DNA from 2 places in the Paenibacillus sp. FSL H7-0943 genome. Region 2 is predicted to be linked to the other one. Evidence: a T-box and tRNA genes for the amino acid it is inferred to sense, from the RefSeq annotation. Region 2 holds a T-box; the other holds one or more tRNA genes.
The links. A T-box is a leader RNA that pairs with one kind of tRNA and senses whether it is charged. The one in region 2 lies ahead of trpS (tryptophan--tRNA ligase), so its partner is inferred to be a tRNA-Trp.
Positions count from the first base shown of each region.

Region 1: it encodes a tRNA-Trp, which carries the amino acid that the T-box ahead of trpS (tryptophan--tRNA ligase) is inferred to sense. The anticodon was not compared.

Region 1 covers NZ_CP150148.1:5,977,141-5,993,210, reverse strand. The annotation lists rRNA gene NSQ55_RS26165 (23S ribosomal RNA) at 1-1,348, shown strand, start outside; tRNA gene NSQ55_RS26160 (tRNA-Asn) at 1,410-1,485, shown strand; tRNA gene NSQ55_RS26155 (tRNA-Ser) at 1,489-1,581, shown strand; tRNA gene NSQ55_RS26150 (tRNA-Glu) at 1,600-1,674, shown strand; tRNA gene NSQ55_RS26145 (tRNA-Val) at 1,730-1,805, shown strand; tRNA gene NSQ55_RS26140 (tRNA-Met) at 1,823-1,899, shown strand; tRNA gene NSQ55_RS26135 (tRNA-Asp) at 1,925-2,002, shown strand; tRNA gene NSQ55_RS26130 (tRNA-Phe) at 2,013-2,088, shown strand; tRNA gene NSQ55_RS26125 (tRNA-Thr) at 2,117-2,192, shown strand; tRNA gene NSQ55_RS26120 (tRNA-Tyr) at 2,198-2,283, shown strand; tRNA gene NSQ55_RS26115 (tRNA-Trp) at 2,290-2,363, shown strand; tRNA gene NSQ55_RS26110 (tRNA-His) at 2,387-2,462, shown strand; tRNA gene NSQ55_RS26105 (tRNA-His) at 2,506-2,581, shown strand; tRNA gene NSQ55_RS26100 (tRNA-Gln) at 2,601-2,675, shown strand; tRNA gene NSQ55_RS26095 (tRNA-Gly) at 2,682-2,756, shown strand; tRNA gene NSQ55_RS26090 (tRNA-Cys) at 2,766-2,839, shown strand; tRNA gene NSQ55_RS26085 (tRNA-Leu) at 2,854-2,932, shown strand; gene NSQ55_RS26080 (AraC family transcriptional regulator) at 3,069-3,824, opposite strand; gene NSQ55_RS26075 (BMP family ABC transporter substrate-binding protein) at 4,152-5,291, shown strand; gene NSQ55_RS26070 (ABC transporter ATP-binding protein) at 5,409-6,971, shown strand; gene NSQ55_RS26065 (ABC transporter permease) at 6,964-8,010, shown strand; gene NSQ55_RS26060 (ABC transporter permease) at 8,007-8,945, shown strand; gene NSQ55_RS26055 (nucleoside hydrolase) at 8,986-9,942, shown strand; gene NSQ55_RS26050 (ADP-ribosylglycohydrolase family protein) at 9,946-11,343, shown strand; gene NSQ55_RS26045 (ATP-binding cassette domain-containing protein) at 11,829-12,590, shown strand; gene NSQ55_RS26040 (methionine ABC transporter permease) at 12,583-13,245, shown strand; gene NSQ55_RS26035 (MetQ/NlpA family ABC transporter substrate-binding protein) at 13,288-14,118, shown strand; gene NSQ55_RS26030 (FtsX-like permease family protein) at 14,207-16,070, opposite strand, start outside.
Region 2 covers NZ_CP150148.1:2,952,910-2,968,979, forward strand. The annotation lists gene fabF (beta-ketoacyl-ACP synthase II) at 4-1,242, opposite strand; gene NSQ55_RS12770 (helix-turn-helix transcriptional regulator) at 1,370-2,230, shown strand; gene NSQ55_RS12775 (hypothetical protein) at 2,291-2,578, opposite strand; gene NSQ55_RS12780 (MFS transporter) at 2,741-3,886, opposite strand; gene NSQ55_RS12785 (exodeoxyribonuclease III) at 4,078-4,842, shown strand; gene NSQ55_RS12790 (serine hydrolase) at 4,910-6,349, opposite strand; gene NSQ55_RS12795 (VanZ family protein) at 6,437-7,573, opposite strand; gene NSQ55_RS12800 (hypothetical protein) at 7,726-8,073, shown strand; gene NSQ55_RS12805 (hypothetical protein) at 8,177-8,635, shown strand; gene NSQ55_RS12810 (aminopeptidase) at 8,740-9,972, shown strand; gene trpS (tryptophan--tRNA ligase) at 10,042-11,037, opposite strand; T-box leader at 11,140-11,422, opposite strand; gene NSQ55_RS12820 (hypothetical protein) at 11,620-12,045, shown strand; gene NSQ55_RS12825 (winged helix-turn-helix transcriptional regulator) at 12,196-12,579, opposite strand; gene NSQ55_RS12830 (sigma-70 family RNA polymerase sigma factor) at 12,804-13,340, shown strand; gene NSQ55_RS12835 (DUF4179 domain-containing protein) at 13,333-14,454, shown strand; gene NSQ55_RS12840 (hypothetical protein) at 14,558-14,716, opposite strand; gene NSQ55_RS12845 (hypothetical protein) at 14,837-14,989, opposite strand; gene NSQ55_RS12850 (hypothetical protein) at 15,606-16,070, opposite strand, start outside.

The DNA.
Region 1 (16,070 bases), 3.0 Mb from region 2:
CGAAAATTGTAGTAGCGAAGGTCATGATCTCACACTGCCAAGAAAAGCCTCTAGCCAGGAGAAGGTGCCCGTACCGCAAACCGACACAGGTAGGCGAGAAGAGAATTCTAAGGCGCGCGGAAGAACTCTCGTTAAGGAACTCGGCAAAATGACCCCGTAACTTCGGGAGAAGGGGTGCCCCGGTAGTGTGAATAGCACGAGGGGGCCGCAGTGAAAAGGCCCAAGCGACTGTTTAGCAAAAACACAGGTCTGTGCGAAGCCGCAAGGCGAAGTATACGGGCTGACGCCTGCCCGGTGCTGGAAGGTTAAGGGGAGTGGTTAGGGGTAACCCGAAGCTATGAACCGAAGCCCCAGTAAACGGCGGCCGTAACTATAACGGTCCTAAGGTAGCGAAATTCCTTGTCAGGTAAATTCTGACCCGCACGAATGGCGTAACGACTTGGGCGCTGTCTCAACGAGAGATCCGGTGAAATTTTAATACCTGTGAAGATGCAGGTTACCCGCGACAAGACGGAAAGACCCCATGGAGCTTTACTGCAGCTTGATATTGAATTTGGGTACGATCTGTACAGGATAGGTGGGAGCCGTAGAAATCGGAGCGCAAGCTTCGGTGGAGGCGCCGTTGGGATACCACCCTGATCGTATCTAGGTTCTAACCTAGTACCCTTACCGGGTACGGGGACCGTGTCAGGCGGGCAGTTTGACTGGGGCGGTCGCCTCCTAAAGAGTAACGGAGGCGTTCCAAGGTTCCCTCAGAATGGTTGGAAATCATTCGCAGAGTGCAAAGGCATAAGGGAGCTTGACTGCGAGACCTACAAGTCGAGCAGGGACGAAAGTCGGACTTAGTGATCCGGTGGTACCGCATGGAAGGGCCATCGCTCAACGGATAAAAGCTACCCTGGGGATAACAGGCTTATCTCCCCCAAGAGTCCACATCGACGGGGAGGTTTGGCACCTCGATGTCGGCTCATCGCATCCTGGGGCTGAAGTAGGTCCCAAGGGTTGGGCTGTTCGCCCATTAAAGCGGTACGCGAGCTGGGTTCAGAACGTCGTGAGACAGTTCGGTCCCTATCTGTCGTGGGCGCAGGAAATTTGAGAGGAGCTGTCCTTAGTACGAGAGGACCGGGATGGACGTACCGCTGGTGCACCAGTTGTTCCGCCAGGAGCATGGCTGGGTAGCTACGTACGGACGGGATAAGCGCTGAAAGCATCTAAGCGTGAAGCCCCCCTCAAGATGAGATTTCCCAATTAGTAAGACCCCTTGAAGACGACGAGGTAGATAGGTTGGAGGTGGAAGTGCAGCAATGCATGGAGCTGACCAATACTAATCGGTCGAGGGCTTATCCTATACGTAGGATGCAGATTCGTTTCGGATTCAGTTTTCAGGCGATTAAGCCTGGTATGAATATTCCCTGATAGCTCAGTTGGTAGAGCACTCGACTGTTAATCGAGTTGTCACAGGTTCGAGTCCTGTTCGGGGAGCCATATGGAGAGGTGTCCGAGTTTGGCCGAAGGAGCACGATTGGAAATCGTGTAGGCGCCACAAGCGTCTCGAGGGTTCGAATCCCTCTCTCTCCGCCACAAATTTTTAATTAGTATGGCCCGTTGGTCAAGGGGTTAAGACACCTCCCTTTCACGGAGGTAACATGGGTTCGAATCCCATACGGGTCACCAAATTTTCACTTGATTTATCCTAGTGGACTTTGGTACAATAACAATTGTTGTTTATGGAGGCTTAGCTCAGCTGGGAGAGCATCTGCCTTACAAGCAGAGGGTCGGGGGTTCGATCCCCTCAGCCTCCACCATAACACTTTCTTACTGACGCGGGGTGGAGCAGCCCGGTAGCTCGTCGGGCTCATAACCCGAAGGCCGCAGGTTCAAATCCTGCCCCCGCAACCAATTAACTTAAGCAATTATATCTTTTGGAACCGTGGTGTAGTTGGCCTAACATGCCTGCCTGTCACGCAGGAGATCGCGGGTTCGAATCCCGTCGGTTCCGCCATTTTCATCATGGCTCGGTAGCTCAGTCGGTAGAGCAGAGGACTGAAAATCCTCGTGTCGGCGGTTCGATTCCGTCCCGAGCCACCATTTATCATCACAAAAGAATGAGTGCCATGCCGGTGTAGCTCAATTGGTAGAGCAACTGACTTGTAATCAGTAGGTTGGGGGTTCAAGTCCTCTCGCCGGCACCATCCTTGGAGGATTAGCGAAGTGGCCAAACGCATCAGACTGTAAATCTGCTCACGTGAGTGTTCGGTGGTTCGAATCCATCATCCTCCACCAGTTTTTAGGGGCATAGTTTAAAGGTAGAACAACGGTCTCCAAAACCGTTGGTGTGGGTTCAATTCCTGCTGCCCCTGCCAAGTTCTTTCTAAAGTTTAATATGGCGGCCGTGGCGAAGGGGTTAACGCACCGGATTGTGGTTCCGGCATTCGTGGGTTCGAGACCCATCGGCCGCCCCATTTACTTTAAAATGAATAATGGCAACAATATCAACTTAATATGGCGACTGTGGCGAAGGGGTTAACGCACCGGATTGTGGTTCCGGCATTCGTGGGTTCGAGACCCATCAGTCGCCCCATTTTACTTTAAAATGTTATTGGGGATTAGCCAAGCGGTAAGGCAACGGACTTTGACTCCGTCACTCATAGGTTCGAATCCTATATCCCCAGCCATTTTATGCGGACGTGGCTCAGCGGTAGAGCATCGCCTTGCCAAGGCGAGGGTCGCGGGTTCGATTCCCGTCGTCCGCTCCAAGTTTTCATGGCGCCATAGCCAAGTGGTAAGGCAAAGCTCTGCAAAAGCTTTATCCCCAGTTCAAATCTGGGTGGCGCCTCCATTTAGTTCATATGTGCCGGCGTGGCGGAATGGCAGACGCGCTCGACTCAAAATCGAGTGGGAAACCGTGGAGGTTCGAGTCCTCTCGCCGGTATCTTAAAAAGGTTTGTAAGAATGCTTTCATAAGCAATCTTACAAACCTTTTTTCTTTATGTCCTTGGGTTTACAGCAGTAAGCCGTTGAATAGAGAGTTTCTCTATTTCAACGGCTTTTTTTAATCTGATTAGTGATTAACCTGATTGATTATTAATGCGGAATGCTCGCGGGGTAAGACCTATTTCTCGTTTGAACATATTGCAGAATTGGGCATCGTTCACAAAACCTGCAGCAGCAGATACTTCAGAGATTTGCATCTGAGTATGACGTAATAAAGATTTTGCATAATCCAGGCGTTTTAACAGCAAATACCGCAGGGGTGAAGACCCGAAACGTTCTTTAAATAGATGGCGAAAACGATCGTAACTATATCCGGACATTTCTGATAGTGTTTCGACGGACAATTTATGGCGATAATGCTCATTCATATAATTAAGGACATATTGTACTCGATCTTCTGTTGGGGATTGATATCCAGAGGCACTAAGAAGCCTCATAAGATGGACGGTAATCTCGCTCATTTGTAGGTTTAGAAGCTCAGAGAATCCGTCTTGCTTGCGTGTAAACTCTGCTTTCATTCGCAGCAGGATTTGAAGAACGGTCTGATCTTTATCATCTTCATATACGCCGAGCAGATTACTCATATTAGGGTGTTCCGAGTGGAAGCCTACAAATAATACATTTGCATCCTCACGGTGGTGCTCGTCATGTTTATGATTGGGTGGCACAAGCGCGAAAGAAGAGGAGCGAAAATGGTAACTTCGTGGGCCAACATTGGTTGTCCCTACCCCCTGTAAATAATAGACTAGTTCGTAGCATTCATGCTGGTGTGGAGGGATATAAGTATTTAGCTCATGTGTGGCACTTACAATATATAGAACACGATCCATGATGATCCTCCAATACTTATGTTTTAGCCGAATCGTACAAAACTATGACCGAAATCATATAATTATTTTTAATAATATTTGTTATGATCGTATCAATAAATCCGAAAGTTCGCAACCTGACTGGCCATCTCGTTCGGAAATAAAGCGGATTATTAATAATAATGGTATTTTTATTGCTATTTTTGAGCCTAAACGTTAAATTTATTACTTTTAATGATACTTTATTTGGAAAAAAGAGAATTTCCATTTGAACCGTGAATTATACAATGGGTGAAGATGGGATTCTGCGGATTACTAACCAACTAAAATTAGGGGTGGAATAGAGTAATGAATAAAAAAGTTCTTTCTTTGTTGTTATTAATGGTGATGGTTCTGGTCACAGCATGTGGGAATAACACGTCCAATAATGGTTCTTCAACGAATACTGGATCCAAAGCGGACGAAGGCGGAGAAACAGGTGCAGGGGATAAACTCAAGGTTGTATTGCTGATTCCGGGGACACTTGGGGATAAATCATTTTTTGATTCCGCTAATAACGGCTTGCAAAAGGTTAAGGATGAACTTGGTGCAGTAACAAAGGTTGTTGAAATGGGCGTTGATAAAACGAAATGGGAGCCTACATTTAACGATATCGCTTCCGAGGATTGGGATGTAATTATTTCTGGCGGTTCTGAAATTACAGAGATGTTTAATGCAACGGCAGAATTGTATCCAGACAAAAAATTCATTAATTATGATACCGACATCGATGAAGCACCAGATAACATGTACAACATGTCTTATGCGACAAATGAAGTATCTTTCTTGGCAGGTGCAGTAGCAGCATTAGCTACACAATCGGATATGCCGAATGCTACCCCTGAGAATGTGATTGGGTTTGTGGGCGGTATGGATATTCCGGGGATTAATGCTTTCTTGGTCGGTTACATTCAAGGTGCTCAGTACGTTGATCCTGATGTAAAAGTGGCTGTGTCGTACGCTGGTGATTTTGTTAACCCGGCAAAAGGTAAGGAGCTGTCTCTAATTCAATATAACTCCGGTGTGGATGTTATTTTTAACGTGGCTGGGGGTACAGGTCTTGGGATCTTTGACGCAGCTAAAGAGAAGAAAAAATATGCAATCGGTGTAGACTCCGATCAGGCAATGTTGATTAACGATACAGATAGTGAAAAAGCAAATCTAATCGTTACTTCATCTATTAAAAAGATTGATACGGCTATTCTAGGTGCAGTGAAGAGATTGCAAGAGGGTACGCTAGAAATGGGCAAACGTGATGTATTGAGCTTTGTAGATGATGGTGTAGGTATTGCTGAGAATGATATTTATAAAAATGTATTCCCGGCTGATCTTCAGGCCAAGGTTGAAGAAGTGAAGCAAAAGCTGATCAATAAAGAAATTAAAGTGGATAATGCGATGGGGATGGAAACCGCAGAGGTAGAAGCTATTCGTAACGCAGTTAAGCCTTAAGCTTTAAACCTTAAGATCAGCTCTATAGAGATAAACCTACAGTTGGAGATTCTTCTAGTCAGGGGAATTCCAGCTGTATATTTTTGCAGACCTCCAAGTTGAAAGGCGTTGAGACCTATGTACACAGCTCTGCTGGAAATGCGGGGAATTACCAAGGTATATCCCAATGGCGTCGTTGCAAATAAAGACGTGCATTTTTCTTTACGTGAGGGAGAAATACATGCGATTGCAGGTGAGAACGGTGCTGGTAAATCGACTTTAATGAAGATTATGTTCGGCATGGAAGAGCCAAGTGAAGGCGAGATCTATATCAAGGGTGAAAAAGTAAAGCTGCAATCCGCTCAGGACGCCATTGATAGAGGTATCGGCATGGTCCACCAGCATTTCATGTTGGTACCTTCTTTTACGGTGGCAGAGAATATGGTGCTGGGTATGGAGCCGCGCAGAGGAGTTGGCATTAATTATGCCGAGGCTGTGCGCATGACGGAAGAGACCGCAAGGAAATACAATCTGGCCGTGGATCCAAAGGCAAAAGTAGAGGATCTTACAGTTGGGATGAAGCAAAAGGTTGAGATTCTTAAGGCGCTGCTGCGTGGTGCGAAAATTCTGGTGCTTGATGAGCCAACTGCGGTGTTGACTCCACAGGAAACAGAGGAATTGTTCCGCGAGCTTAAGCAATTAAGGGAACAGGGGCATACGATAGTTTTTATTTCGCACAAATTAAAGGAAGTCAAAGCGATTTGCGACAGAATTACGATTATGCGCAGCGGCCGTAGTGAAGGTGTTTTTCAAACACAGGATGTGACAGAACAGGAAATCTCGAGGTTAATGGTCGGCAGAGATGTCGTGCTGAAATATGACAAAGAGATTCTGGCTGTTAGTGAGCCAGTACTAACGGTGCAGGGACTCGGTGTGAATGATGCAGATGGTAAAGCGTTATTGTCAGATATCAATTTTGCGGTACGTGGTGGGCAGATCGTTGGGATTGCTGGTGTAGAAGGTAACGGGCAGACACAGCTCATTGAAGCTCTTACAGGTAGCTTGAGAGGTGTCTCAAGTCAGGGTTCTGTACTAGTGAAGGGAAAGGATATCCGTGAATCGGATATTTTGGATATTCGTAAGCTAGGCGTTTCCTATATACCGGAGGATCGGATGCGGCAAGGGATCGCTAGTGAAGCAAGCATAGCTGATAATCTGCTATCTACTCAGTATCGTACAAAAGCAATGAATAAAGGTCTTTTTTTGAATGGCTCACGAATTGCCAAGCTAGCAGTATCCCTTGTAGAGGAATTTAAAGTCCGCTGTTCAGGACCTTCTCAGCCCATAGGAATGTTGTCAGGTGGTAACATGCAGAAGGTAGTCGTAGCTAGAGAGTGTTCGACTGAACCGCAGCTGCTTATTGCAGAACAGCCGACACGGGGTGTGGATATAGGCGCAGCCCAGTTCATACATCAAAAGTTGTTGGAATTACGTTCAGACGATTGCGCGATTTTGCTAGTGTCGGCAGATTTGAATGAGATCTTGGAGATCAGCGATAGTCTGTTAGTAATGTACGAGGGTAAGATTGTTGCCTTTTTCGAGGAGCCATCTAAGGTTAGTGAGGAAGAATTAGGTCTTTATATGCTGGGGATTCATCGGCAGGACGAGGAGCACATCGGGAGGGCCGTAAATCATGTTTAAAGTTAAATATTTTGAGTACATTCGGACATCGGCGGTAATCGTTATTGCACTCGCTATTGCCTTTCTGATCATCTCTTTGGTCAGTAATCAGCCTGTGAAGACGATTGGTATATTCCTATTAGAGCCGTTATCCAGTAAAGGTCATATTGGTAATGTGATTGAGATGGCGATTCCGCTCATGTTCACTGGGTTGGCAGTATCCTTGTTGTTTCGAGCCAATATGTTCAACCTGGGAGCTGAAGGGATTTTCTATTTCTCCGGTGTTGTAACTTCCGTATTGGCTATTCATTTAACGCTGGACGGCTGGCTGCATCCGATGGTAGCTATTGCTGCAGGTTCAATTGTAGGAGCGTTGCTCTCGGCAATACCTGGTATTCTGAAGGCAAAATGGAATGCTAATGAGTTGGTTACATCCTTAATGTTCAATAATATTTTGTTCGGAGTAGGGCTATACCTACTGAACTATCATCTGCGTGATGCTAAAGCTTTTGCCAATGTATCCTACAAATTCGAGAAAACGGCACTGCTGAGTAAAATGGTCTCGGGCACCCGTATTCATACCGGTCTTATTATCGTTATCGTGCTTATTATTGCAGCTCATCTATTCCTATACAAAACGAAATGGGGATATGAGCTGCGCATGACAGGCATCAACCGGGACTTTGCCCGTTATTCCGGTATGAAGACAGCCAAGGTTATTATTCTCGTCCACTTGATTGCAGGTTTTATCGCAGGTATGGGGGGCTCCGTAGAAGTGCTGGGGATGTATAACCGTTTCCAATGGACGTCACTGCCTGGTTATGGTTTGGATGGTGCCCTTGTAGCGATGTTAGCCAAAAATAATCCGCTGTCCGTAATCGGCTCTGCATTATTCCTAGCGTACATTCGAATTGGGGCTGACATGATGGCTCGTCTGTCTGATGTACCTTCAGAGATGATCTCAATTATACAGGCAATTATCATTCTTCTGATTTCGGCTGAGCAATTTCTGAAGTTCTGGAAAAATCGGATGCTCTTGAAGGAGGCGAAGGAAGCGTGAACAGTTTGTTTGATGTGATTTTTACAACTGACTTTGCGTTCTCTGTCCTTCGCGTGACGACTCCGATTCTGTTCGCTGCGCTCGGCGCACTTATCTCCAATCGTGCAGGGATCATTAACATTGGGATGGAGGGCATTATGCTTGTTGCCGCTTTAGCGGGTGTCATCATAAGCAGCTATACGCATAGCGCGTGGGTAGGTCTGCTTGGGGCGGTGTTGTCTGGAACATTGATCGCTGGAATATTAGCTTTTTTCACCCTGAAATTCAAAACACATATCATTCTCGGGGGTGTGGCCATTAATATGTTCGCTTCGGGAGGCACTGTGTTTATCCTCTATCTGCTTAGTGGCGACAAGGGTTCTTCCACTTCTCTGGCGAGTAAAGTTCTGCCTAGTGTCCAGATTCCTTTGTTGAAGGATATCCCGGTGCTTGGACCTATTTTATCGGGGCATCACATACTGACGTATGTTTCTATATTGGCTGTGTTTGTTGTCTACTATCTATTAAACCGTACACCGCTTGGACTGCGCATTCGTTCAGTGGGTGAAAATCCACATGCGGCTCAATCCGTGGGTGTAAGTGTTGTAAAAATACAGTATATGGCTTTGCTGCTTAGCGGATTTTTTGCCGGTTTAGGCGGTGCTTATATGTCGATGGGGTATTTGTCACTGTTTACCCGCGATATGATCGCTGGCCGGGGCTGGATTGCCATTGCCGCTGAGTCGATGGGAAGAAGTACTACCGTAGGCACGGCGCTGACCTCTTTATTATTTGGTACTGCAGATGCATTGTCGAATGCGCTACAGGTGTTAAAGATTCCTGCGGAGCTAATCGCCACTCTTCCTTATGTAGCCACAGTAATTGGACTTGTGATCTACGCAGTATCTGAGACACGAAAAAAGAATAAAAAACTTAAAAGCCCGCTAGTTAAATAGCGATTGAAATGATTGATACACAGACAAGGAGTGAGTAACTATGCCAACACCTATTATTATTGACTGCGATCCAGGGCATGATGACGCAATAGCGATACTGCTTGCCATAGCAAATTCGGAGAAGTTAGATCTGCGCGGGATTACAACGGTTGGTGGAAACCAAATTTTAGATAAAATCACGGAAAACGCTCTGAAGGTGATCAGTTTCGTGAATGCTGACATTCCTGTAGCTAAAGGGGCTGCTGGCCCACTGTTCGGCAAGCTTGTTACAGGTGAGGAAGCGCATGGTGAATCGGGCATGGATGGCCCGCTTTTGCCCCCAAGTAAATTTCGCCCTGTAGAGCAGGGTGCTGTGGAGTTTATGCTGAATATCATCCGTTCTTCAGAGGAGAAGATTACGCTTGTGCCGATGGCTCCTTTAACAAATATTGCACTGCTAATCACGGCTTATCCAGAGATTAAAGACAGAATTGAAAAAATCTCACTGATGGGCGGAGGTATCTCGTATGGGAATGTCACCTCTACTGCGGAGTTTAATATCTATGTAGATCCTGAAGCAGCCCGTATTGTGTTTGAGTCGGGGATTCCGATCACAATGAGTGGTCTGGATGTGACCGATAAGGCTGCTATTTTTGAAGATGAGATCCTAGCATTGAAAGAGCGGGGACCAGTGTCTACTATGGTCGGAGAATTGCTGGATTTCTATTCGATTTACGGTAAAAAAATGGGCTATGTCGGCAGTGCGCTGCATGATCCATGTGCTGTTGCCTGGCTGCTGCATCCGGAACTATTTGAATCTGAGCATCTATATGTAACGGTGGAGACCGAAGGCAAGCTGACGCGGGGAATGACAGTTGCAGACAGACGGAAAAAGACGGATCGTCCAGCGAATGTACAAGTATTGGTGGGCGTTGACCGGGAAGCATTTATGAAGCTGATCTTTGATTCACTGGAAAAGCTTGATCAAGAGCTGCTGCTAGCGGCTGAAGGGAAGTAGCCTATGGCAGGATGGGAGAGACTTCAAGAGACCGTGCAGTTTGAAATTGCTCAGCGTGGAGAAGAAGGTTGCGAGATTGATGGGTTCGCGGATAAGCTAGCGGCTGCTGGCGCCGATGAGCTCAAGCTGATGCAGGTATACAATGAGCTAATGGAGCTTACGATTAGTGAGGATTTTCCGTATCAAGAGCCATCCTCTCTGGAGGAGATTCGTCAACTACGTCCAGAAGGTCCACGTAAGCTTGAGGCGGACTGGAGCGAGGCAGAATGGAGAGATAAGTTCTATGGAGCCTGGCTCGGTAGAAGTGTCGGCTGCGCACTTGGGAAACCGCTGGAGTATTGGGACTATCTCTATGGGAAAGATGGCCGTTCGGGCTGGGAGAATATTGAGCTATGGTTTCAGGGTGCGGACGCCTGGCCAATTACTGGCTATACGCCTGGGCATTCACGGGCAGAGGCTGAATATGGTCTTGGCTTAAGTGAATGGACATATGCGAGTACCCGCGAGACGATCAAGTATATGGAAAGCGATGACGATATTCGCTACACTGTCCTGGGTCTTATGCTGCTGGAGCAGAAGGGTCTGAACTGGGATTCTTGGGATATCGGAAAGCTGTGGCATACACATTTAACATATAGTCAGGTGTGCACGGCGGAGACACAGTCATATATGAATTTTGCGCAGGAGACCTCTCATCTGCATGGCGAGAAGCCTGCGGATTGGCTGGTGCGGCAGGAAAGAGTGCGGATGCACTTAAACCCTTACCGCGAGTGGATTGGTGCCGCTATACGCGCAGATGGACTGGCTTATGGCGCAGCAGGTTATCCTGAGCTTGCGGCAGAACTAGGCTGGCGCGACGCTTCATTTTCACATGTGAAAAATGGTATCTACGGTGAGATGTTGAATGCGGCGATGATATCGGCAGCTTTTGCAGAGAAGGATAATGAACGGATCCTAGAGATAGGCCTTAGTGAGATTCCGCGTACCAGTCGTTTGGCCAGTGATGTTTTGCGGGGGATAGATATTGCGCAGAAGGCCAAAAGTGAGCGGGAGTTGGTTCGTAACATTTGGGATACTTTTAGCCACTATGATGCAGTCCATACAAATAATAATGCTGCTCTTGTAGCTGCGTCGCTTGTTTATGGCGGGAATGACTTTGAAAAAACAGTTGTCACTTCCGTATATGGTGGAATGGATACAGACTGTAACGGGGCTACTGTGGGCTCAATTATGGGAGCGAAGCTTGGAGCAAGTAAGTTGCCGGCTTCATGGATCGAACCGCTTCACGATACGTTATATGCCGATCTGCCCGGATTTCATCCGATAGCGATTTCGGAATGTGCGGAACGCAGCTACCAAGTGTTCTTGAAGATTCGCAGAGAGCTTGGCGAAAAGGCATAAAAGATTTAGCGAGTATGGGACTCGATAGATCAGGGATTCAGGGATTACTATATGAATTATGGGATGTCTTAAGCTATTGGCTTAGACATCTTTTTTTGTGTAACAGCAGGTCTTTAATCACACTCCAACGAACCAAATGTAGCTTTAACTGCATTTCATACACTTAAAAAAACCAAATATGGCTATATTAACAGTGGAGCGTTTAGTGGTGGGGCAATAGGAGAATCATGATTTCAAGAGGGAAGGATTATCTTTGCTAACCCTTTTTATTTTATTAATAAATGTGTAAAAAGAGCCCGGTATAAAGGGGGTTTAGGTTTTCATCAACCTTCCTGGTATATCATTTAAAGAAAAATGATGACACAGCAGAAGAAATGTCTTATTATTTAAGGAGATTTTTAATAAAACAGATTTTAGAAAATTGTAATACAATGTCTCACTTGATGGAGGTTCATTATATAAGGGAAAGGAAGGGGGAGCTTCTAATACTGTCGCTGAGTCGGGTAAGTAAAGGGTACAAGCTGAAGGAAGGCATCTATCAGGCTGTAGATGAGGTATCGCTGGAGGTAAAGCAGGGATCCATTCATGGGATCATTGGTGAGAGTGGTGCGGGGAAATCTACGCTGCTGCGACTGATGAATCTTCTGGAACAGCCGGATGAGGGAACGGTTACCGTAGATGGCCACAACCTGACCGAAATGCCTAGTAAAGCACTGCGTAAAGCAAGGCAAAAGATTGGAATGATCTTTCAACAATTTAATCTTGTTTATAACGTCACTGTAGAGCGGAATGTTTCGATCCCGCTGGAGCTGGCAGATGTCCTAAAGCATGAACGAATGAAGCGTGTGAAGGAGTGTCTGGATTTTGTTGGACTGGCAGATAAGGCAAAACAATATCCGGCACAGCTCAGCGGAGGACAACGTCAGCGTGTTGCGATTGCCCGCGCGCTAGCGAACAGTCCGGGAATATTACTGTGTGACGAGCCAACGTCCTCCCTGGACCCTGGAACCACTACAGATATCTTGAACGTGCTGAAGCATGTGAATTCAAGTCTTGGAGTAACGGTTGTCATTGTTACGCATGAGATGGATGTTGTTAAAAGCATATGTACTCATGTATCGGTGATGGAAAAAGGGCGCATTGTAGATTCGTTCTCTCGTGAAGACGGTGAATTCCGTCCAGCGGCAGCCAGTACCGGGACATACCGCGATCAGATTCTTGGTAAAGCGGGGGAAGATCATGTTTGATAGTGTACTTCAATATCAGGCACAGATGTGGGATTCGATTGGTGAAACCTTTGTGATGGTTGGTATTTCTGTTGGAGCGGCCGTGCTGCTGGGGCTTCCACTGGGTACCTTGTTGTTTTTTTTCCGAAAAGGGCAGCTTTATGAGAATACAACGTTGTCTCTGGTGCTCAACAGTATCGTTAATATTATCCGCTCTTTTCCGTTCCTGCTGCTGGTCGTTGCGCTAATTCCAGTCACTCGTTTCCTGGTCGGGACCGCCATTGGTACGATTGCAGCAGCGGTTCCATTATCTATAATCGCTATTGCCTATTATGCTCGGTTAGTGGAGCAGTCGTTGCTGGAGGTTCCTAAAGGGGTCATTGAAGCAGCATTATCGATGGGAGCCTCGAAGCTGGGCTTGATCTTTAAATTTCTGTATGTGGAAGCTCGTTCGGGTCTAGTCCTTGGACTTACTACTTCTACAATTAGCTTTATCTCCTTCTCGACCGTGATGGGAGTTGTTGGTGGGGGAGGGGTTGGTGATTTCGCTATCCGTTATGGTTATCAGCGTTTTGAGACGGAAGTGATGATCTATGCCATTCTAGTGATGATTGTATTAGTCCAATTGGTTCAGTTCACCGGGGGGACTATCGCAAGGCTGTTGGATAAGCGGTAATACAAAATAGTTCAATATATAAACTGGGGGTTAGTAGTACTAATGAAAAAATCAATGATACTTGTGCTTACATTAATGGTATTGGTCGTAGCGGGTTGTGGCTCTAATAAAGCAGCCGAGAACAATACTGCAAAAGGTAGTAATGATGAGTTAACCAAATTAAAGATCGCTACACTGATCCCACCTATGACAGAAATTCTGGATATTGTGAAGCCGCTCCTGAAGGAAGATGGCATTGATCTGGAGATCGTTGTTCTCTCTGATAATGTGCAGCCTAATGAGGCGTTGGCTAATAAAGAAGTAGACGCTAACTTTTTCCAACACGTTCCTTATATGAAGCAATATAATGAAAGCAAAGGCTCTAATCTGGTAGAGGTACAGCCTGTTTATGACGCTATTTATGGCGGATACTCCAAACGTTATAAGACTATAGCTGATCTTCCTGAAGGGGCTACGCTTGTAATGGCTAATGATCCATCTAACATCGGCCGTTCATTGCAAATGTTCGCTGCAGCTGATCTTATTAAGCTAAAAGAAGGCGTAGGCATTCAAGCCACACAAGCAGACATTACTGAAAATCCAAAAAAATTCAAGTTTGAAGAAGTCGATCTCTTAATGCTGGCCCGTATGCTTGATGATGGCGATCTGGTAGCCATGACTCCTGCTTATGCGAGCCCACTAGGATTGACACCGAAGAAAGATGCACTGATTACGGAAGGCGAAGATTCCGAATTCACAATTACTTTGGTGGCACGTGAAGATAACAAGGACTCTGACGCCATTCAAAAGCTGGCTAAACGGATCAGCGGTCCTGAAGTGAAAAAGTTCCTTGAGGATAATTACGCGGATATTGCGTTGCCTGCGTTTAAATAAGCTGAATATGGATCTATAAAAAAGGGCAGCCCGGCGATATTTACCGGGCTGCCCTTTTTGTAATAGGAGTATTTAGGTGTGTCTTACATTACTCGGCTTCTCTCAGCCGTTCCACAATGGATGCTTGGGATAACGTTTTATAGGCTCTCAGTGTCACTGTGTAAGCGAGAATTAACAAAATAGGAACGGTGAGGATAAACGGCAGCCAACTCATCTGAAATACCATAAAGGCCATATTATCCGTGATGCTTTTGGAAAGGTTATAGGTCAGCAATACACCTAATGTTGAGGTTATGAGGACGGTTAGCAAAACGGTGTAGAATCCTTCAAGGATCAGCATACGTTTTAGCTGCTTTTTGGTCATGCCAATACTCTCCAGCATGGCAAGTTCATTCCGGCGGGAGACTACCCCGGTGAGTACAGTGTTGATATAATTCAGCACCCCGATTAGAGCAATGACCAGGCTAAGCCCATACCCGACGGTTTGAAAAATGCGAATGAATCCACCGAGCTCATCCTTGTAATCCTCCCTTGATTTTAAAGTTAATTCATCAGTTGAATCTGTTAAAGCTTTGACCACTTGTTCTACCTGGTCCAGCTTAGTCGGATCGACATGTAGTGTGGCTGAAACGATATTGGCTGGATCTGTACCCTTCGGCATTTCCTTCTGCAGCTCCGAAGCAGGGAGGAAGATGTTGTAACCTAACATAGAGTAAGATTTTGTTGTGGCAGCATATACTGCATCATGTTTTACTACTGCCATCACTTCATAAGATTTATCCGACTTCTCGAAAGTGACTGTATCTCCAGGATGATAATAGGTGCGGTAGCTATCTTCTTCTATAAACATGGCCTCAGATATGACCGCATATTTTCCTGAAGCAAACTTCTGCCTGTTAAACTCCCCTTCAATAATATCCTTGTCCACAAGATCATACCAGCCCGGATCTAATCCATATAAATGATTGTAGACCATCCCCCCCTTATCTAAAGTGGAGAGAAGATAAGGATGTGGGTCAGCAGCTGCCATTGGCTCCAAAATAGCCCGGACAGCATCATCGACAGGAGATGGAACATATCTGTGGTAAACCTTATCAACAGTTTCTACACCGTCAATTTTACTTAGATTGTTGGCGAATTCCTCTGAAAGCTTATATGGATCACCGTCTCGAGGTCCTGTAATACTGACTAGCACTTCATTCTGAACCACAAAATCACCGGAGATAAAGGCACGTAGATATTTATTCACATCCAGTGAGGAAATTACTGTAAAAATGGTACTGAACAAGATGATACTCAAGGAGAGTGAAGAGAGCATCAGGATCAGCTTCTTTTTGCTTCTGAACAGGTTGGAGAACGCCATGTTGTGAAGTTTTGCGCCATGTTTTGATTTTTTGGCATTCCGTTTTCCACCGCTGCTGACTCCGGCAAATTTTACAGCCTCTACCGGCGAGGTTCGCGAAGCCATTCGGCCCGGTTTGCTTGCGGCGATCCATACTGTCATAAACGAGAATGCTGCTGCACCAATAAATATCCACGGGCTAGCAGAATAGACATTATCAGTAGAACCGTTTAAAAATGAGGAGGCCATAGGGAGAATCAGCAGACCTAGCAGATACCCGAACCCCAATCCAAAAGGCAATGCGACGAGATAAAGTGACCGGGCCTGAATGGAGATGATCTTTTTCAGTTGTCGGGGTGTGGTACCGATGGTCTTTAGCAGCCCGTAAAATTTGACATCCCGCACGACGGAAATAAAAAAGATATTGTAGATTAGTAAATAGCCGCTCAGCATGGTGATAAGAATGACAACTGCATAAGGAATGATATTCAGTAGATTATCGGAGAGAGAAACACTTGTATAAGCCGGATTGACACCATAAGGTACATCCAGGCCGGTGTCCGTCAAAATCTTTTGTACCTTCTGTTCAATATTATAAGAATTATTAAAC
Region 2 (16,070 bases):
AGATTAGTCTACGAACTTTCGGATCACAATAACAGCATTATGGCCGCCGAAGCCAAATGAATTGGAGATGCCTATTTCGAGATTAGCTTTTCGTGCATTGTTAGGTACGTAATCCAAATCACAGATGGAATCAGGCGTGTCCTGATTGATGGTAGGAGGAATGATCCCTTCTTGGATACTCTTAACTAAAGCGATGGCTTCTAAGCCGCCAGCGGCCCCTAAAGCATGTCCAGTCATGGACTTATTAGCGGTTACGGGGATGTGGTAGGCATGCTCGCCAAATAATTTTTTAATCGCTAGGGTTTCAGAATGGTCTCCTACTACTGTACTTGTCGCATGCGCACTGATTACATCTACGTTGTGGGGCTGGAGATTAGCTTCATTTAGCGCTAACTTCATAGCTTGATAGGCACCAATTCCCTCTGGATGAGTGGCAACCATATGATAAGCATCAGAGCTAGCACCATACCCGATCACTTCGCCGTGAATCTTGGCGTTTCTACGCTGAGCATGGGAGAGTGACTCAAGAATGACTATGCCGCCACCTTCACCGATTACAAAGCCATCCCGTCCTCCATCGAAAGGGCGGCTCGCTTTAGTAGGCTCTTCATTTCGTGTAGATAAAGAGGTGGCATTCCCGAAGCTGGCCAGCGAGATTCCAGTAATAGCAGCCTCAGAACCCCCGGCTATAACGATGTCCGCACCGCCATAACGAATTAAACGGAAGGCCTCGCCAATTGCAGTATTTCCAATAGAACAAGCTGTTACTGGAGACATGGTCGGGCCGAGAGCCCCAAATTTAATGCTGATCATCGCCGCAGCCATATTGGAGATCATCATGGGAATTAAGGTAGGGCTGACTCGATCAGGTCCACGATCTTTGAGGACCGTACCTTGATCCATCAAGGTCTGAATTCCTCCAACGCCAGATCCTACATAAACGCCAAGTCTCTCCTTGTCAATCTTATCAAGCTGGAGGCCAGAATGTTTCCAAGCCTCTTCAGTAGCTGCGAGGGCAAACTGACTGAACCTGTCCATTCGGCGTGCCTCTTTACGGCCAAATCTGCCCTCTGCATCGAAATCACGTACTTCGCCAGCAATCTTTGTCTTAAAACCTGTTGTATCAAATGAAGAGATCGGGGATATACCCGATTCACCAGAAATTAGCCGATCCCAAAATTGCCCGATTGTATTTCCAAGTGGTGAGATTAAGCCCATGCCTGTAATCACTACGCGTTCCATAATGAACCTCCTCAGCTAGTGTATACTAGTATTTTTCCACTTTATTTATCCTATTACAAGTTATCGTTTATCCTAGTATAATTTGTACTATACTAAAGGAACAGGAATCCCAAAGTGGAGGTAGCTTATGGCTAATCAAACAAGATTACAAGCATTATCCGATTTTTTGAAAGCACGTCGTGCGGCAATTTCACCAAGCTCTGTAGGCTTGCCAGAAGGCACACGCAGAAGAACGCCAGGACTCCGCAGGGAAGAGGTTGCACAGCTTGCAGGGGTAAGCAGTACCTGGTATACGTGGCTTGAACAAGGCAGAGATATAAAAGTCTCGTCATCTGTTTTGGACTGTATTGCCACTGCACTTAGGCTGACTAAAGATGAGCGGAAGTATCTTTTTGCACTGGCTTTAGAAACTGGAACCGGCACCACACCCTATCCGCAAGATGAATCTTCTGTAATTAGTCCTTCGCTGCAGAAAATTTTACAGGAACTTAAATATTGTCCTACGATAATCTCTGATAGACGTTGCGGAATCGTCGGTTGGAATGAAGCTGCCGCCCATGTTTTTCTTGATTTCTCAAAGCTGCCCATCGAAGAGCGGAATATGATCCGATTGTTATTTGTTCGTAAGGAGTTTAGGCGCTTAGCAGTGAATTGGGAACAATTCGTCAGCGGATATCTTTCTATCTTCAGAGCGTATTACGGACAGTATGTAGAGGATCATTGGTATGATGAATTTATAGAGGAATTGAAAGAATTGCATCCGGCTTTTAATGAGATGTGGGAGAAAAGTAGGGTTAGCTCGGCCCCGGATGTGTTACTAGAATTCAGACATGGCAAGGCGGGGAAAATGTTATTTCATCTAACCTCTTTGCAGGTTCATGGCAGTGCAGATTTACGCTGCAGCATCTATACTCCTGCGGGAGATTCGAATACTGAAACCAAGCTAAAGCAGCTTATGGAGCAGCACACAATAGAAGGATTAAGCTAGATTCACATAGAGAAGCATCCCTAGCTGTACTTCCAGCTAGAGATGCTTAATGCTACACTATTAGAAATCTGATGTTGAAATTTCAATAGTTCCGAATGTGGTGCCAGCAGGAGTACTTAAGAGTGCAGCTACCAAAAGGGCATGAACTGCAAGCGTAAGGCTATTGAATGCTGGAATCGTGTATGTGATAACTGGAGCATTCACACGAGTGATTACTAAATCTACTGGGAAGTTGGAGTTATTGTTCACTGTAACAGCAGCGTTAATTCCACCTGCAAGGTTTTCATAATAAGATTTACCAATGACAGGGGCTAAATTGAAATATTGAAGCGGTAATACGATGGCCATAGTAACGACCTCCTTTTCGTTTGATAGGATATTCTATGTTGAAAATCTATTAATGCTAGAGCGAATGCCATGGTGAATTAGCACTTTTTAATAGAAAAAACCGGGGATGTCCAATAGCCACTTAGATAGCGGCTGGGACATCCCCGGTTTATTTTCGTACGCTTATTCCGTTTTTTTACGATAAATCAGATACAGTATCAATCCGAATAGCATGCCGACAAACGACATTGCGGAGATCGTTAAGTAAAGAGCTTTACCCCCAAAGGCATCATATAATGCCCCACCAGCATAAGAAGCCAGGATACCTGATACACCGAAGAATAATAGTGCAAGGACGGTTTGCCCTGTAGCACGCCATTCCTCGGGTACAATGCTGTACAGGTATTGAATAGCAGCCGAGTAGAACACAGGGAAGGTAAGAATTTGCAGAATCTGCAAATACGCTAACAAGTGTGGATCAATGATCCAAGCTGAAATCAAGAAACGAAGGAAATAGAAGGCTCCGGAAATCGATATGATGATCAGTTCTTTTCCTTTTCGCAACCACCAGAAGCTTAATGCAAAGACAATGATTTCACTTATTGCCGCGAGGAAAAATGATTGGCCTACCAATTGAGGACTGCCACCAAGCTCACGAATATAAACTCCAATAAATGTATCGTTCATTCGTGCGGGTACAGAGCTAATAAATATGAGCACCAGAAACATTAATGTCTTTTTGTTGCCAAAAAAGTGCTTGAGGCTATCCAGCGTGACCGGCTTACCTGTGACGGGGGCATCTGGCATGTTCCAGCTTACTATAAAGCTTATAAGGCAAATGGCAACAAACAGAAGAGCTATTCCATGAGAGCCGAAAAAACCAAGTACATAGCCAGTAATCAGAGCCATTACACCATAACCTAGCGCACCATATGTTCGGATAGAACCATAGCTAATTCCAGCCGCCTCAGAGACTCGGAAATTCAAACTTTCTGTCAGCGGATCAATAGGCATCAAGAAGAAATACAGCAGCATAGCAAAAAGAATGAGAACAACGTAACTGCTGGAATCGAACAAAAAGTATCCGGTTACCGCTGAGCATAACAGCAGAGCTAACAGCACTTTGCGGATGGTTTTGGTTTTATCACTGATCATCCCCCATAAAGGCTGGGCAACGATGGTAACAAAACCACCAGTTCCAATAATGAAGCCGATTTGCGATGGGCTTAGACCTTGTTCACTTAGATAGACTGGCAGAAAGGGAATAAACATGGCTAGTAGAGCAAAATACAAAAAGTTAAACCCTCGTAAAAGATTTGGTGCATTCATAAGTTTTTTTACCTCACGTGTTAGAAAATTTGTATAGAGTCAATTTTGCTATTGTATCATGGATAATAAATGATTAGGATATAAATCTATTCGCGGAACTGCTCAAGATGACCCTAACCCTCTATAAATTTCTGGCCGTAATATGATAAACTGGTTACTATCAAAGCAAAATGCAAGGAGAAACGTTAATGATAAAGTTGGTATCATGGAATGTGAATGGTCTTCGGGCCTGTGTGAAAAAAGGGTTTGATGATTATTTTAAGGAAGTAGAAGCAGATATTTTCTGTGTTCAGGAGACGAAGCTGCAAGAAGGGCAGATTGTTCTGGAACAGGGTGAAGAATACTATCAATATTGGAATTATGCAGTGAAAAAAGGGTATTCAGGCACAGCTATATTTACCAAAATCAAGCCGATCTCTGCGAGATACGGAATGGAAGAGGATGAGGAAGCGGAAGGCCGGATTATTACGCTGGAGTTCGAACAATTCTATCTAGTGAATGTGTATACACCAAATGCCAAACGAGATCTGGCTAGATTGGATTACAGAATGGAATGGGAGGATCGCTTCCGCAATTACCTTCTGGAACTGGACAAGCTAAAACCAGTCGTTGTATGCGGCGATATGAACGTAGCCCATCAGGATATTGATATTAAAAATGCTAAAGCTAACCGCGGAAACTCTGGCTTTACCGATGAAGAAAGAGGGAAAATGAGTACGCTGCTGGAGTCCGGCTTCATAGATACCTTTAGATATTTTCATCCAGAACTTGAAGGCGTTTATTCATGGTGGTCTTATATGCCGAAGGTGAGAGAACGGAATGTAGGCTGGCGGATTGATTATTTCCTAGCTTCTTCTAGACTTGCACCTAATCTGCTCGATGCCCAAATTGATTGCCACATTATGGGGAGCGATCATTGCCCGGTCATCCTCAAGCTTGCTGATTTCACAGGCTAGAATCGAATATTCAAAAGGCCGCTAAGTCTCTTTAAAGGACGAAGCGGCCTTTTTTATTCATTAAGAATTATAGTCTGCCAATGATCTCAGGGAATTCAGTCGGTCCCATATTCACATTAAACTTTTGTTTAAGAATTAGCTGATTCTCTAGTAAGATTATTTCAAGAGTTATGCAAAAAGGCATTTCAATAAACAATAAAGTGAGCTGTAGCTGATCATCAGCAACCCAAGTAAAGCTGGACATGATTCGGTTCAAGGAAGCATCAATGACCTGTGCGAAGCTTTCGAGCCATTCCCCTCGACCAAGACGGATCACAGACTCCTCTCCAATCTTGGATTGGAAAGTAACTGCAGCTTCGTTGTTATTGAAAGAGATAGAGAAGCTGTCCAAGGCAAATTGGTTGTCATCAAGCTTATAGGTTAAGCCGTTTATTCTTTCTTCTTGTGATGAAGAGGGCTGCAGTTGTGGCGGTTGGATAGATAAATTCTTTAATTGTTCGACCAAGTGGACAGAAGCAGCCGGCTCTAATGGCATGGGAGCTTGCTTCATCGCGGGAAGCAGATGTTCCCACACAGCATTCAACATTCCTTGTATACTGTCTGATGCAGCGGTAGTAATAATTACGGCATCTTGCTCCGGAAGCACGATACAGAGTTGACCGAAGGCGCCATCTGCCCGGTAGGCACCGTGCTGGCATTGCCAGAACTGATACCCATATCCCATTGCCCAGTCATGATCACCTTCGCCATTGGAAATATGTTTGGAAGTAGCCTCATTAATCCACTTTTCAGGCAGTACCCGTTGATTATTCCAGATTCCTTTTTGTAAGTATAGCTGGCCGAATTTAGCGATATCCTCGGTTGTAATGTTTAAGCCAAATCCCCCTGTGTTAATTCCACGTGGACAAGACTCCCACGTAGCACCGTGAATGCCCAGAGGAACGAAGAGGCGCGGTTCTAAATATTCTAGCAGTGTTTGGCCAGTAACCCGTTGAAGGATCGCGGCCAGCATGTAAGTAGCACCGGTATTATATAGGAAATGTGTACCCGGTTGTTTCTCGACGGGGACGGAGAAGAAAGCTTTCACCCAATTCCCGTCGGCACTTTTGCGAAGGGTGTCCATAGTATCCACGACATGCCCGGTACCCATCATCAATAGATGTCTGATTGTCATATTGGATAGATTCTCCGTGATAATCGAAGGAGCCTCTTCAGGGAAAAAGGAGAGGACAGAATCATCGAGGGTGACAAGTTTCTCAGTAACAGCTAACCCGATTGCGGTTGAGGTGAAGCTTTTGCTAAGGGAAAATAACATATGCGGAAGAACGGACCTGTAAGGAGCCCACCAGCCTTCAGAGACCACATAACCATGTCGTAGTAGCATAAAGCTGTGCAGGCCTAAATTTTGTTCCTCTACTGCACTAATAAAGCGGGATATTGCGGTTGATGAAATCCCCTGTTTTTCTGGAAGACTTCTAGATAACTGCAAGCTGCTTGTAGTTTCCATACGCTCATCTCCTAAATTTTGAGAATGCTCACCTCCTAATTCTATAATAATTTCCAATGTAAAAATACCATTTAAATAATAACTAGTTTAGCTTTCTACAGGGCTGTTGCTGGATACATCAGATTGGAGCCGTTTCTCTGGCCAAGAAATAACATGAGAAGTTCGACTTAGTTTCTCATATATTAGCTGAGTTTCTTTTTTGAATATACTAATGACTAAATGAATAAAGAAAGCCAAGTCTATCAATAGAACAAACAGATGAATAAGCATATTCCATACGGAGGAAAGATGCCCTAGAAGGGCGGAATCAAGCAAAAGAGCGTGAATCCCAAGCAGCACCCAATATAGCAGGCCATATCTGATCATCAGAGCCCAGAAAAAAGCATGATTCCCGCTGCTCTTCACCCGAATCCGCACCATCCATTTCCCTAAGGTCCGTCCGCCCGTGAGAGCCGGAACAAGCATGAAGTAAATACCAGTTACAATCCAGAAGGCAGCTTTTATATCGAATCCGAAGAGTACCCCAAACCCGATGCTCCACACCATACTATCGATTAGAAAAGCTATTCCTCTGCGGGTATAGGAGACTCTTTTGGCAGAGCGGTCAATGTTTGTATCCAGTTGTTCTATACGTGGCAATAGCCCGGAGATCCAAATGGAAATTCGAAATCCAAAAATCCCTCCGATTGTGTTGGTAATGAGATCATCGACATCAAAAAGACGGTAAGGATGATCGAAGAAACCATAAATTCCTGTAATCTGCGTGATCTCAAAGGACAAGGAAAAGGCAAAGGATAGTAGAATGCACACGACCCAGCGTGTACGAAAATAATAGCCCAAAAACATTCCAAACGGTACGGTCAATGCAACGTTAAAAATGACCTGTAAAAATGCAGGCTCACGCAGTAATGACCAGTAGGTCGAGATTTGATCAGGGATGATTGACGATCCATCCACAATATCCTGAATAAACTGAAGGGGAATGAATTGGACGATACTCCCAGAAGGTGCTGCATTGTGCCGGGAGGATGGAAAAGGAAGCAAGACAAGAAAATAAGCGTTCATCAGATAGAGCAGCAGCAGATATAGGATTAAAGCTCTAAGCTTATGTATATAGCCATGTCTGCGGTATTGTACGATAAGAAAAGGTAGTGTGAAGACCAGCGCTGCTATTGGAAACATCATGAACGCATACGAAATTGGAAAAAAGTACGAATGAAACATAAGTCACCTGCCGTGGAATTGTTTTTATAAGAAATTTGACTCTACTTGGAAATAAGCTATCCCCGGCTCATTATAAGTTTTTATGATAGGGAACTCAACTAATTTATCGAACGTTTCCGGCATACATATGTCTATGAAGGAGCGTGAAGTGGATGGAGAAAAAGGTTCAGCAGTATTATCGGCTCAAGCAAAAGCAAAAGGATATTGAAAAAGAATTGGCCGAGCTTCGTCAGGATATTTTAAATTATTGTAGTCAGCAGGAAACTAACGAGACTGAAATTGGCAGCTATAAAGTGAAGCTGGTCGTGCAAAACCGCAAAGAATATGATGATGCAAAGTTATATGAGACCTTATCAGACCCCGAAGTGTGGCGTTTGCTCTCCAAATCAGATCCGGCAAAGGTGGCAAGCTTGACCAAGTTGAATGTAATTTCAGAGGATAAAATCATGCATACTTATGCTTTGAAGACAGTGACACTGTTACAGGTGGATAAAAAATAGGGATTGAAGTGAGCGGTTCCTCGTGGGAGCCGCTTAATTTGGCTCATAACTGTCCAAATTAAGGAAATATGTTACAGTATTAGGGTGGAAGGGAGGTTGAATAGTGAAAAAAATAATCATCGGAGGCGTCATGGGCTTAACGATTTTACTTTTTTTCTTCTTTATTTTGCGGCATAATAATCAATCACTTGAGGTGAAACCGGATGTTATGTTCCCAACAGCGGAATACAGGGTGACTGATAGTAGTGCTCCAGGATTACCTATGCTTATAACTGCTGAAGGGGCGGATGTTATTAAGATACAGGCTACATCCGGCAATTTATTGTTATGGACTCCCCCTGACTACAAGGTGCATAACAAAGGTCTTGAGCTGAAAATCAAATCTGGAGATCAAATTTATTGGAGTCCAATGGATGGGGGGAATAAGCAAATAGATGAACCTCAGGATACCAAGATCACAGTGATTGCTTACCATAATGATAAGCAGATCGGAACGTCCAATGTAGAGATTCATAAGAATGATCTAGGTGTCTATACAGGTGAAATACCTGAAGTGAAGTAGCTGAGAATCTAAATCGAATCGCAACTATCCTCGTTTTGCGTTAAAATAAGAAGTGAAGCTGACCGAGTCCTTATAGCAACCCTAGAGATGGAGGAAGAGAATTCATGAAAGATTTTGAAGTAATGCTGGAGAAATATGCGAACCTAGTTGTAAAAGTTGGAGTAAATGTACAGCCTGGACAAGTCCTTATGGTACATGCACCGATAGAAACCGCAGAACTTACTCGCTTGATTGTAGCGAAAGCCTATGAAGCGGGAGCTAAATATGTAATTGTTGACTGGGACGATGAAGCAACTACACGGATCCGTTATGAAAAAGCCCCAGAGGATTCTTTCGATTACTATCCACAGTGGCAGGCTGAGATGATGGAGAAATTCGCGGAAGAGAATGGTGCCATCTTACATATTAAAGTACCTGATCCTGAACTGTTTAATGGCATTGATTCTTCTAAGGTATCTAGAGCAGTCAAAGCAGCGGCTGTTGCTCGCAAGAACTACTCCAAATATACTCGGAACAGCAAAATCAGCTGGTCTCTGGTCAAAGCGCCAACACGTGCTTGGGCGAACAAGGTTTTTGCCGATCTTCCTGAAGAAGAGCGGGTAGAGGCGATGTGGGAAGCTGTATTCCAGATGAATCGTGTGGGAAGCAATGATCCGGTAGCTGCTTGGAGAGAGCATATTGGTCAGTTGAAAGAAAGTCAGGACAGAATGAACGCTAAACGTTATAAAAGCTTGCATTACCGTGCTCCGGGAACGGATCTGCATGTAGAGCTTCCGGAAGGCCATTTATGGCGCGGGGGTGGCGGTGAGAATGATAAAGGCGTATATTTTGTAGCTAATATGCCAACGGAAGAGATTTATTCCATGCCCCATCGGACTGGCGTTAATGGCACAGTTAGAAGCACGCTCCCTCTTAATTTGAATGGACGGTTAGTTGAAGGACTTTCATTCACTTTTGAAAAAGGGAAAGTCGTAGCTTATGAAGCTGAATCCGGACGCGAACATTTAACCTCACTGCTGGCAACGGATGAAGGTGCATCTTATCTAGGAGAGGTAGCCTTAGTGCAGCATGATTCTCCAATCTCTCGCTTGAACCGCATTTTTTACAATACAGGGATTGATGAGAATGCCTCCTGCCATTTCGCGCTAGGAAGTGCTTATCCTGTAAATATTGAAGGCGGCACAAAGCTTACGAACGAAGAGCTTGTCGCTAGAGGAGCTAATGTCAGCTTAACTCATGTCGATTTTATGATCGGTTCAGCAGAGCTGGATATTGACGGAGAGCTGGCGGACGGCACGATTGAACCCGTATTCCGTAAGGGAAATTGGGTGTTGTAAGGAGAAGAAAAAAGCCGGATCTCTTCCAATGAGATTCCGGCTTTTTTTGAGTGCCTATACTGGTCATTTTTAGATTGAAAAATAGTTAAGACTCATAGCCTCACGTACTTCGGCCATTGTTTCTTGAGCAATGCTGCGGGCATGCTGTGTTCCAGAGATTAAGATTTCCTGCACAAGCTTGGGCTTAGTAGCATAATAGGAACGAAGCTCTCGCATCGGTTCTATAAGCTGATCTAGAGCTGTCGAAATCAACTGTTTGCAAGCAGAACAACCCATAGTACCCTGCTCACAGCCTTCACGAATTTCGATTACCCCCGCTGAGCGAAAAGCACCATGATAAGCAAAAATAGGACAGATATCTGGATGTCCAGGATCATTTTTATGCACACGCGCTGGATCGGTTGTGGCTTTTCGTATCTTAAAGATGATCTCTTCCTTAGTGGAGTCCAGCTCGATGGCATTGCCAAGGCTTTTACTCATTTTAGCGTTGCCATCCGTACCCACAAGTCTCGGCGTCTCACTGATCAGTGCTCTGGGTTCCACCAGTATCGGGCTGTACAGCTCGTTGAATCTGCGGACGATTTTGCGGGTTAATTCCAGATGAGGGAGCTGGTCTTCCCCTACAGGAATGATCGTTGCTTTACAAAATGTTATGTCAGCAGTCTGACTAACTGGATAACCAAGAAAACCGTAATACAATTCATCTAAGCTCGAATTTTTCGATTCGGCTTTAATCGTGGGATTATGCCGTAAAGAATTCACAGTAACAAACATAGAGAACAAGAGGGTCAGCTCTGCGATTTCAGGGATCATCGATTGAATAAATATAGTTGTTTTCTCCGGATTTATACCCGCAGATAAATAGTCCAGTGTGATCTCATGCAGATGTTGACCCAGCAGCTGTGGACGATCGAAATGGGTCGTTAGGGCTTGAATATCCGCCAAAAACACAAAAGTTTCATATTGCTCCTGAAGGGCTACTCGGGTCTGCAAGCTGCCGGCGTAATGGCCAAGGTGAAGCTTTCCAGTCACTCGATCTCCAGTTAAGACACGTTCGTTCATCATATAAATTCCTCCTGTTATTTAGCATTTGGTTACACTCGAGTCGCCACCACCAGCCATCATCCATGGCCATCACCTCCTTTAAATGACAAAAAAACCTCATCCAATAAGGACGAAGTTGTCGTGGTACCACCTTAAATGATCGTGTCACCTTACGATTCTTGGCTTTCGATCTTCTCTTACCTGTATGGAGAGGTTGAATTTATTCTCGATACAGGTCCCTTGATAACGGCGGGAACCCCGGTTTTCCCTACTGCATCCATTAAGATAGTTCGGAAAAACAACTATAAAGGCCATTCGAGCATACGCTGGTCACCGGTTCGCACCTACCACCGGCTCTCTGAAGACCATGTTCGTCTGTCTACTTACCCTTTGTCATCGTTGTTCATGATATGTGAATTATTGTAATTCTGAACAGGGGTGTTGTCAATGAGTGGAAATCGTATGGTGATTGACGAGGTATCTAGGTTTATATGATCTAGCAAAGTATACCTTAAATGTATATAATCATCAGGAATTTAGTCCAATCTATCATTGCGGATTCACAATATACTACTCTATAACCTTGAAATGGAGTGATGATAAATGGCGACAATAATAAGTTATGGGTCACAGGCAAAAATCCCGTTAGATCCGTTTACTACTGCTATAACGGTTGCAGGGATTCCTGGAGCTGGAGCGGGTTTAGCCACAGCACAAGTAAATATTAGTCCGGCTAATCCGGCTTCTTTCTCCAGTAGAGTCGAGTTAAATGGTAGTTTTAGTCTTACTGCACTTGCTAATAGCCAATTTCTTGTTATCATCCGACGAGCTGGAGTCGATATTTATAGATCCTTTTATCGTTTTACTACAATTACTGATATTCAATTAAGTGCTCAGTGGGTCGATGGTGCTTATATTGGAGTCCACAACTATGAATTGGTAATTCAGAATGATAGCAACTTGCCTATTAATCTATTTGGACCCATATCATTCACAGCAACTGCTATTGGAGGAGAGGGCGTAATTTAAGTTATGTTCCTGTGCGCCATTTAAGGGACGGGTGAATCAAAGCTTTGGACAGTTGAATCGATCTGATTCAGCTGTCCTTTTTTCGTGGGCATATAATTGAAGTACAACTCTCACAGCATAAATCTCCAACCATTACCTTGATATAGCGGTTTATTTATTTAAGATGTTATCCTCTAAAACAGCGTATTTATCACCGTATTGTTTAATGATATGTTGTTCTCCCCAATTACATAATGCAGTCAAAATATCGCTTAAACTATCCCCATATTCACTAAGCTCGTATTCTACTTTTGGTGGAACCTGATTATAAACAATTCGGTTGATGATTCCATCTGCCTCAAGCTCGCGTAGCTGCTGGGTTAACATTTTTTGAGTAATGCCGGGCATCAACTGTTTTAACTCGGAGGTGCGTTTTTTGCCATGAGTTAAATGACATAGAATTACGCATTTCCATTTCCCTCCGATGACCTCTAGTGTGGCTTCAACAGAAATATTGTATTTTTTCTTGACAGTTGTTGTAGATGTTGTTGTCATGATAACCTCCAAGGTATGGGTACTTTTTAGCACCTATGGCACTTTTGAGTGCGTACTATTGATTATGTCCAATTTAACCTATCATAACATTTTTCGTTCAATTTTTATAGAATGCTATAATTTAGAGAGCTTTGGGCAAAAAAAGCAAAACGAAATAAAAACCGTTTCTATACCTCCCCCGTCTTAATCTATGAAAGGTTGAAGAGAGGAGGCTAAGGAAGGACATGACGATGACTAATGCAGAAATGAAAAAAGTAACGATTCTTGATACTCGGAGCGAGACGGATTTTTACGATTCGATATTGGTACATAGAGAACAACTGTACAGTATTGCTTATAGTTACTTGCGTAACCGAAACGATGCGCTGGAAGCGATGCAGGAAATGACTTGCCGGGCTTGGATTAAAAGAAAAACTTTAAAGGACCCCAAAGCATTCAAATCATGGATTATTCGAATTCTAATTTATGTCTGCATAGATGAACAAAGACGGAGAAAACGTTCCATGCCGCTGGTAGATGAAAGAATAGGAGAACAGGTCACACACATTGGCCATCATCGGATGGAAATGCTGTGGGCACTCGAGCAGGTTAAGCCCAAGTATCGCCATGTGCTGCTGCTAAAATACTACAACGATATGACCTTGACTGAGATCGCTAACATTATGAATAAACCCGAGGGGACGGTTAAGACTTGGCAGCATAAGGGGCTGAAGCAGTTGCGAACCATCATAAAGAATCGGGGTGAATGGAACAATGAGTAGTCAAGAGGAGCTTGCCATGTTAAGCGATGCCGAACGTATCCCACAAGAACAAAAAATAGAGAATGCAGCCGCTCAAATCTATGCGATCCAAGCAGGTTTGGAATTAGGCAAGAAACGTGGCAGAAGGTTAATATTCACAAAAAGCGCGATGTCTGTGCTGGCGGCTGCAGTGATGATAGCGGGCTTGCTGTTCTTCAATCCAACCCAGCTGTTGCCACAGCAAGGGACTTCGAGTGTTGAAACGTTCGATTGGGGCGTATTGGAGCCTTTTAAAACATTGGCTGCAGCTGATATTGATGCTCTTACACTAGAGTCTGCAATCCGGAATGATTATGTACAAATCGTTAATAAGAGTGCTGAATCAAATGGATATAAAATTACTCTAAATGCTGTGCTTGCTGATGAAAATAAAATCATGCTGCTGTATACAGGGACAACAAGTGATGGTCAGGAAGTGTACAGTGTAAATAGTGTGAAGCTGACAGATGCTGAAACTGGACGAGACGTAATGGAGGAGAATGGGAATAGAGGCGGAATGGGAGCACACGCAGAGGGAACCATATATACTTGGCTCGGCAAAACTGTATTTTCACTGGACCGAAATAAACCAAGGCCAACAGATGTAGTGGCGGATTTTCAGATTGCCTCTGTAGACCCGGGAATGTTAAGTAAACCGAAAACAGGAACGGTTTTATCCGACATGCGGTATTCTGATCGTTTAAAAGTGAACTTCTCTATTGATCCTAAGTTTTGGGAGCTGAAGACGGAGACATTAGTTGTTGACCACCCTTTCATAATTGATGGACAGGAAGTAAAACTAGCCGAAGTCGAGCTTTCTCCGTTAAGCATAGCGCTCAAATTTACGATAAATGAGGAATTGAAAACGGATTGGATCGTCCGAAATGAACTGTTTCAAAAGCTCCCCTATGAATTAACAGCGCAGGTTGGGAAGCACGACATTAAAATTAATCCGAATTCTGGTAGTGGATCTGATGATGGATTTATAAGTTACTTCAGCAGTAATGTGTTGGATCACCCGAAGTCACTGCGACTGAAACTTAATGCGGGGGCAGATCGAGAGAAAGAAGAGTATATTGATATTCTGAAAAAATGAGCGGTAAGCGATATTAGTGAATATGCGTTGGGAGTTGTAATATAGAAAAGGCCGCTGGTTCGGCCTTTTTGTTATTGTTGGGACATTATACTAACTTTGCGAGTTACCTTTTAATACCAAACACGCCACTTGTTAAATGAGAACAAACTCCTGATGCTCCTATCGGGATTGTATGTGCATAATGCTCCTCAGGTTTCTCATGTTCCTCACGCTTCTCACGTTTCACAGGCTTCTCACGTTTCACAGGCTTCTCACGTTTCACAGGCTCCTCAGGTTTCTCAGGTTTCTCATGTTCCTCACTCGCGTAACACTCCTAACGGACTGTATTGCAGCTATTTTAGCTTTTTTGAGCATTTTGCTGAGTTTTCGGACTGCATAGCTCTTATTGGTCTAAATCCACACCCAAAATGAGCATATTGGGATGAATAGCTGCATCTGTGTCCGATAGCACTGCGAAATGCCCGGATTCTTCGAAATAAGGGCTGCTGAGTCCGAACCATCTGGCCTCGTAAATACTGCACTGTAAAATCGTCATCTGAGCGTCTTAGCTATTTCGGGTGTACAAAAGTGGCGTTAGTGTGTCATTAGTGCGGTACAAATGAGTTGCTAATGTGGCAACTAAGTTAATAACGCTCATCAGGTTTCTCATGCTCCTCACGTTTCTCATGCTCCTCATGTTCCTCACGCGCGTAACACTCCTAACGGACTGTATTGCAACTATTTTGGCTTTTTTGACCATTTTGCTGAGTTTTCGGACTGCATAGCTCTTATTGGTCTAAATCCACACCCAAAATGAGCATATTGGGATGAATAGCTGCATCTGAGTCCGATAGCACTGCGAAATGCCCGGATTCTTCGAAATAAGGGCTCCTGAGTCCGAACCATCTGGCCTCGTAAATACTGCACAGTAAACTCACCATCTGACCTCGTAAATACTGCACTTTAAACTGTAAATCACCGTCTGAGCGTCTGAGTAATTTCGGCGTACAAAAGTGGTGCTAATGTGGTCCTAATATGGCGTTAATATGGCGCTAGTAGCACTAATATGGCACTAATTTGGTGCAAAGGTGACGCTAGTGTGGCAACTACTAAGTCAGTAACTTTTCTCGTTGTAGTTATGGGAGTATGTGTTCAGTAATTAGTTAGTCGAGTTAGTTGCTGTAATTTGTTTTCAACCATTCCTTGTTTGACCAGGACAATTTGCCTGCCCCTGAGCCGTCAACAGCGGTAAGTCTAGATTTTAGACTAGCTGGGTCATCTGAAGTGTAGCTGTAAGGTAGTGTTGTGAATCCGTTCCATGCAAATGCTTTAACGGCAGCGGGTGCAGGGGAGAGAGGGCTGTTCTTTGCTGTACTGTCTCCTCTGAATGTTGCTCCATCAAGTGAATAGATCGTATCTAAAGCTGCGATTGCACCCGTATATTTGCTATTATTTGCATCCGCTTGATTGTTGCGAAGAGGATACACTACATCAATGATTACAGAACTTTCAAGTAATACAGCTCCTCCTTCTGTCGAGATGGCTCCGTTACTTGTAACCCCGAAATGATACCCCTTGCTTGAGATCGCTTTTTCCATAGCGGAGGTTAGACGTTTTTTAGCCAATCTGGTATCTTC